One region of the Sphingopyxis sp. DBS4 genome, then DNA from elsewhere that is predicted to be linked to it. Evidence: riboswitches for the same ligand, from Rfam matches in the RefSeq annotation. Region 1 holds a riboswitch; the other holds the start of a gene.
The links. A riboswitch is a leader RNA that binds a small molecule or an ion and turns the genes downstream of it on or off. The one in region 1 is predicted to bind cobalamin.
Positions count from the first base shown of each region.

Region 2: linked by a shared signal. The riboswitch ahead of NP825_RS22995 (TonB-dependent receptor) and the one ahead of NP825_RS00640 (TonB-dependent siderophore receptor) in region 1 are both predicted to bind cobalamin.

Region 1 is NZ_CP102384.1:143,834-147,208, reverse strand. It holds gene NP825_RS00650 (ABC transporter ATP-binding protein) at 1-757, shown strand, start outside; gene NP825_RS00645 (hypothetical protein) at 754-1,461, shown strand; cobalamin riboswitch at 1,508-1,698, shown strand; gene NP825_RS00640 (TonB-dependent siderophore receptor) at 1,845-3,375, shown strand, end outside.
Region 2 is NZ_CP102387.1:26,416-29,790, forward strand. It holds gene NP825_RS22980 (hypothetical protein) at 1-307, opposite strand, end outside; gene NP825_RS22985 (WGR domain-containing protein) at 424-720, shown strand; partial or broken gene NP825_RS22990 (cobyric acid synthase) at 738-1,661, opposite strand; gene NP825_RS22995 (TonB-dependent receptor) at 1,603-1,824, opposite strand; cobalamin riboswitch at 2,072-2,245, opposite strand; gene NP825_RS23000 (SMR family transporter) at 2,780-3,109, shown strand.

The DNA of each region.
Region 1 (3,375 bases):
CGAACGGGTCGGAGTCACGCTCGGCCATCGCGTCGTGGTCGCGGATGCGAACGCGACGTTCGTGCCGGGCACGCTGACCGGAATCGTCGGCCCCAACGGCGCGGGCAAGTCGACGCTCGCCCGTGCGATGCTCGCGCTCGTTCCCGCAAGCGGAACGGTGCAAATCGACGGCACCGACGCCGCCGCGATACCGCGCGCCGACCTCGCCCGGCGCGTCGCCTATCTGCCGCAGGGGCAGACCCTGCACTGGCCGCTGACCGTCGAGCGGCTCGTCGGGCTCGGTCGCCTGCCGCACCTCGCCCCGATGTCGCGCGTCTCGGCCGCCGATACCGCCGCGATCGAGCGCGCGATGGAACGCGCCGACGTCCTCGGGCTCCGGGACCGGATCGCGACCGAATTGTCGGGGGGAGAGCGCGCCCGCGTCCTTTTCGCCCGCGCGCTCGCGGTCGAGGCCGCCGCGCTGATCGCCGACGAGCCGCTCGCCAGCCTCGACCCCGGCCACCAGATCGACGCGATGGACCTGCTCCGCGCCGAAGCCGACGCCGGCGCGCTGGTCATCGCGGTGCTCCACGACCTCAGCATGGCGGCGCGCTATTGCGACCGGTTGCTGATTGTCGACAAGGGCCGGATCGTCGCCGACGGGACCCCGCCCACGGTCCTGACCGCCGACCTGTTGCGCGCCGTCTACGGCATCGACGCACGGGTCGAAACCGGCGGCGACTGGCCGACGGTGACGACGCTCGGGCGCGCGCGATGACCCCCGCGACGCAGTTCGCCGAACAGGGCTATGCCGCCGTGCCATTGTTCGATCGCGCGAGCATCCTCGCGGCGCGCGAGGACATCGCCGAACATATCGACCGCGTGTCGCGCGCGCTGTATCTGCCGTTCGAACAGAGCTGTCCCGACGCTCCGCTGACCGAGCGGATCGACCGGGTCTACGCCCACGAACGCAGCATCGCGAACCTGCTCCGCGTCGCGATCTGCACCGACGCGCATCGCGGACCGCGATTGCAAGCGCTGGCCAACGATCCGCGGCTGATCGAGACGGCCGAAGCGCTCTGCGGCCGCAAGCTGGCGGGCCGGATCGTCCGCGTCCGCGCCAGCATCGCCTGCTTCCCCGAACATCGCCACGCGTGGCACAGCGACGTCGCGCGCGACGACGGCACCGGCTGCGGTAAGGTGCTGGTGACCGCGTGGATTCCGCTCGGCGACGTGGGGCCAGAGAGCGGGGGGCCGGAAAGCGGCGGACTGGAGGTCGCGGCGGCGCGCCAGCCGGCACCGCTGGGCGAGCAGGTCGCGGATGGCTTTGAAATCCCCGACTATCGCCTCGCCGACCTGCCGCGCGTCCGCCCCGATTGCCCGGCCGGAACCGCGCTGTTCCTCGACCGCTTCACCCCGCACCGCACCCTGCCGGCGCGCGCGACACGCTTCGCGCTCGTCGTGTGGATGAAGGCCGCCTGATCGCTGTTGCAACGCAGCAATTGACCGCCGCCCCGATATTGCGTTAGGGGCGCGTCCAGCGACAGGTTCCCCGAAAGGGGATCAAAAGGGAACGGGGTGCAAGACCCCGGCTGCCCCTGCAACTGTAAGCGGAGAGCCATCGGGCCACATGCCATTGGGACTTGAAGTCCCGAGAAGGCGGCCCGAACCGGCACCGACCCGCGAGCCAGGAGACCTGCCCGTCGCCGTCGTCTTTCGTGCGGACAGGGTGTGCCGGGCGGACGGGGAGTGAACCCGAGCGACGACAAAGGTGGCCGTGCGCACGCACGGGCCGATGTCGTGCGTCCCCATGGGGCGGGCTCCATCGACCCTGCGCGCAAGCGGCCTTGTCGATGGGGTTATCCATGTTCAGGACTGTTTTTCGTACCACGCTTTCCGTGGCCGCCATCGCGGCCGCGCTGCCTGCTTTCGCCGACGAAGCCGCCGACGCCGACAGCATCATCGTCACCGCGACGCGCGCACCGCTGACGCTCGACGAAATTCCCGCGTCGGTGGCCGTGCTCGACAAGGAGGCGATCGACCGTAGCCAGGATATCGGCGTCACCGAATTGCTGCTCCGCACGCCGGGCATCAGCATCTCGCGCAACGGCGGCTATGGCACGTCGACCTCGCTCCGCATCCGCGGCGCCGAATCCGAACATACGGTGGTGGTGATCGACGGGGTGAAGCTCAACGATCCCTCGTCGACCGGCGGCGGCTTCAACTTCGCCAACCTGCTCGCCGGCGATATCGCGCGGATCGAGGTGCTGCGCGGGCCGCAATCGATCCTGTGGGGCAGCCAGGCGATCGGCGGCGTGGTCAATATCGTCACCGCGACCCCCGAAAAGCCGCTCGAAGGCAGCTTCGACGTCGAGGCGGGCTCGCGTGAGACGGTCAGCGCGCGCGCCGCGATCGGCGGCCGCACCGGCCCCCTCGCCTGGCGCATCGGCGGCCAGCGCTTCACCACCGACGGCATTTCCTCCTACGCCCGGGCGTTCGGCGGCAAGGAACGCGACGGCTATCGCAATTACAATCTGTCGGGCCGCGCCGAGCTGGCGCTCGCCGACACTATCAGCGTCGACCTTCGCGGCACCTATGCGAGCGGGCGGGTCGAATTCGACGGCTTCAGCGCCGACAGCGCCGATTATGGGCTGAGCAAGGAATTCGTCGGCTATGCGGGCCTGAACGTCGCGCTCGCCGATGGGCGTTTCCGCAACCGGATCGCCTATGCCTATACCGACACCAACCGCGACAATTTCAACCCCGACCGCGCCCGGCCGCGCAGCTTCGAGGCCGACGGCCGCAACAAGCGCTGGGAATATCAGGGCAGCTTCGACGTCAGCGACCGGATCCACGCGATCTTCGGGGTGGAGAATGAGCGCTCCTCGTTCCGCAGCCGCTCGCCCTCGGCCTCGCTCGCGATGCCGCTCCCCGCCTTCGCGCGCGGCAAGGCCGAAATCACGAGCGTCTATGGCCAGCTCAGCGTCGAGCCGGTCGCCGGGCTGACGCTGAACGGCGGCGTTCGCTACGACGACCACAACCGCTACGGCGGCCAGACTTTGTTCGCCGCGGGCGGCGTGTGGCGGCTCGCCACCGGCACCGTGCTGCGCGCAAGCTATGGCGAAGGCTTCAAGGCGCCAGGCCTCTATCAACTGTTCAGCGAATATGGGAATGTCGCGCTCGATCCCGAGGAGGCGCACGGCTGGGAAGCGGGAATCGAACAGCATCTGTTCGATCGCAAGCTCGTCGTCGGCGCGACCTGGTTCGACCGCAAGACGGTCAACCAGATCATCTACAACGGCTGCTCGTCGGGCTCGACCGATCCGCTCTGCTTCGTGCCCGGCGACCCCACGACGCCGCGCTACGGCTATTATCTGAACATCGCGCGCAGCGAGG
Region 2 (3,375 bases), on a different replicon from region 1:
CAACTTCTTCATCCACACAGCGTGGTCTCGGGCTCCGGGTATCCTTTGGCCGCACAGGTACGGCATAAACCTCGCCGTAACCCGGCACGATGACCGTGCGCGCAACCGCACGGGGATCATCGGTTGGCACGGGCTGGACAAGAACAGTGCCGCGTCCCGGCACATAGACCATGCGCGGTTGCGGAGCCTTCTGGTCGGCCGACTGCGCGGCGATCGGCGAGGCCGCGCCGATCGCGAGCATCAAGGCTGCTACGGTCGAAGCCCTATGGCGCATGAAAAAACACATGAACTGAACCAGGGAGAGCATCAAGCATTGCCGGCTGAGTTATCGCGACACTTCTATAGACTTTGTGAATCAATGGGCGGCTTTTGATTCAAAGAAGTCGTCGGACAACGCAGAGCTGATTTTGTAGGCTTTGCGCCATGAAAGGCGCAATTATCCCCGATGCGATCGAGTTGGTGGCGCTCGATCCGGCGCGCAACATCCGCCGGCGCTATAGTATCACCGCGAGCCTCGACCTGTTCGGCATGATCGTTGTCGAAACCCGTTGGGGCCGGATCGGCACACGCGGCCAGGCGCAGCGCCACGCCTTTCCCGATCGCGCGGCGGCCGAGCGTCATATCGCCGCCACTCTGCGCCGGCGGGGCACCGCCAAAATCCGGATCGGAGTGCCTTATAGACCAATGACAGTCGCCGGCGATTGGACGGAGAGCGTTTAAACGGAGCCGTGCTACTATCAATCTCGGCTCGCCTTTGATGAAAGGGCGAGGATCGTATCGACATCGATATGTCGTTCGAGTTCGGCGGCAAGACCATCGAGCGCGGCATCGACCGAGGCGTGATAATCGACGCCCGCGCCATTGCCGCCGAGCCGCGCGATCCATGCTGCCCGCTGCCGGGCATCCGCCAGCAGCCCATGAAGATAGGTGCCCGAGACCAAGCCGTCTGCGCTCACGGCACCATCGTTGCGGCCGCTGTCGAGCCGCACGAGCGGGCGCTCTGTATCGGGACCAAAGGTAGCGCCGATGTGCATCTCATAGCCCTCACACCGCGCGCCCAGCGCCTCGCCCGCGACCCGCCGCAACGTCTTTTCTCCAGCTAGCACGGTTTCGACATCAAGCAGGCCGAGGCCCGCCACATCAGCCTGTGCGCCCTCGATGCCGTCCGGGTCTGCGATGCGCTTGCCGAGCATCTGATAACCACCGCACAGGCCCAAAACCGCGCCGCCATGACGATGGTGGGCGAGGATATCAATGTCCCAGCCTTCGCGCCGGATCGCGGCAAGATCGGCGATGGTCGCCTTGGAGCCCGGCAGCACGATCAAAGCAGCCTCGACCGGGATTGGCTGACCCGGGGAAATCATCGCCAATTCTATGCCCGGTTCGAGCTTGAGCGGATCGAGATCGTCGAAATTGGAGATGCGCGGCGTGACGAGGCAGGCGATGAGCAATCGGCCGGAGGCGAGCGCTTGCCGCCTTTCGAGCACGACCGCATCCTCGCTCGGGAGCCGCGCGCACTCTGCGAGCCACGGCACCACGCCGAAGCCGGGCCAGCCCGAAAGGCGCTCGATGTCGCGATAGCGGTCCTCGAACAGCGCGGGATCACCGCGAAACTTGTTGATGAGGAATCCCTGGATCATCGCCGCGTCTTCGGGATCGATCCCCGGCTGCGGGATCGTTGAAGTCGATCCCGTCCACAAAGACCAGCGTGTGGTTCGCCTCCGCTCCGCGAATGCGTATCTGGGTGAGCGAGCCCTGCGTGCCCGATGACGCGACCGTGAGGCGGATAAGGTCGAGCGCGAGGGGCTGGCCCAGTGACTCGATCGTCTTGGCATCGAGCTGGAGGCGGGCACGTCAGCGGACGCTACGGGCACCAGCGCAGCGGTAACGACGATATCGGGCGGCACCGCGCCGTCCACGGTGACAGGTCCGGCAGCGGCAGCGGCAAGAAGTAGGGCGATGGGCATGGAAATTCCTCCGGGTAATGCGACATACGTTGTCGCCCCAGAGGATCGGCACGGTCCCGCCAAAGGCCCACACTTCTCCACGCGCTTGCGGCTGGACCCGGCCGGGCGCGGACGACGGCGAGGGTAGGTTCCCGACTTGCCGGCTCAACCCGAAGGCTCGCGCACTGGCATTACGGTTGCGGGCACAGCGCCGGAATCACACCGGCTTCCCTTTTCACCGTCCCCCCGCATCCGCCCAATGGCAGCGCGTGGACGGCACCTTCGCTTAGCGTACTGCTTAAGGGTGGGCGGAAAGGAGTGTCAATGTGAAGAAGGCCAGTTATGGGCACGCTCGCCATTATCTGGGTGATGCGTAACTCAAAACTTTTGCATCAGGGCGATGGTGCTTGAAACAGGGATACTGGCAGCAGAACAGCGCCAGAATGTGCATCAGATTTTTGCATCACGGAGAGGCGCAGATTTCTGCGCTTTCTAGTCTGATGCAAAACTTGTGAGTTCTGCATCAGCGGGGGGTGTTCTCCTGTTTTTCGTCTCAACCGCGCGGGGTTTCGGGCAACTAAAACCGTGCTGAGGCTGTCTGTCGATCATCGGTGCTCAGATTTCCGCATCATGTTTTCAATTAGGGTCTGGCGATTAGCTGACGTGACGCTCGCGCGATGGTGATGTAGAGGCGCTTTGCCGAGAATAGAGTAGCAGGGTGGTGTCTCCTGCGTTCGCTACGCGGATCTTCCCTGCCACGGCGTTAACTTGAAATGGTTCAGGGGCGCTTCGCATAACATGCTGGCCCGCTGATCCGACGAGCGGAGCCGAACATGAATTACGTCTATCTTGCCATAGCGATCATTTCCGAAGTGATCGGCACCACGTTTATGAAACAGTCCGAGGGCTTTACCAGGCTCGTGCCTAGCCTCGTTACGGCTTTGGCCTATGCAATCGCATTCTTCTTCCTCTCACAAACTCTCAAAACTATCCCCACCGGCGTCGCCTACGCCATTTGGTCAGGGGCAGGCATCGTTCTGATCGCTACCGCCGCAGCAGTTTTCCAGGGTCAAAAACTCGACGCTCCAGCCATGATCGGGATGGGACTTATCATCTGCGGTGTGATCGTGATGAACGTCTTTTCCAAAGCGACAGGGCACTAAAATGCGGAGTTAGCAGATACCGTCGCTCAACTTCCATTGAACCTGTTGTTCCAAAGCAGCATTCTAATCGAGATGCTAGGATAGTCAGATCAAAAGTTTTGCATCGAGGCTGACCCGGCAACAATTTGGACCTTGCCCATACAGAAATCTGACGCGGATTCACGCGCCGTTCTATGTGTGATAATGTCCTTTATCACACACTATCGGAGATCCGATGGAGCCGTTTAAACGTGCCGGAGATCCACCGCCGAGAGGAACGCTATATG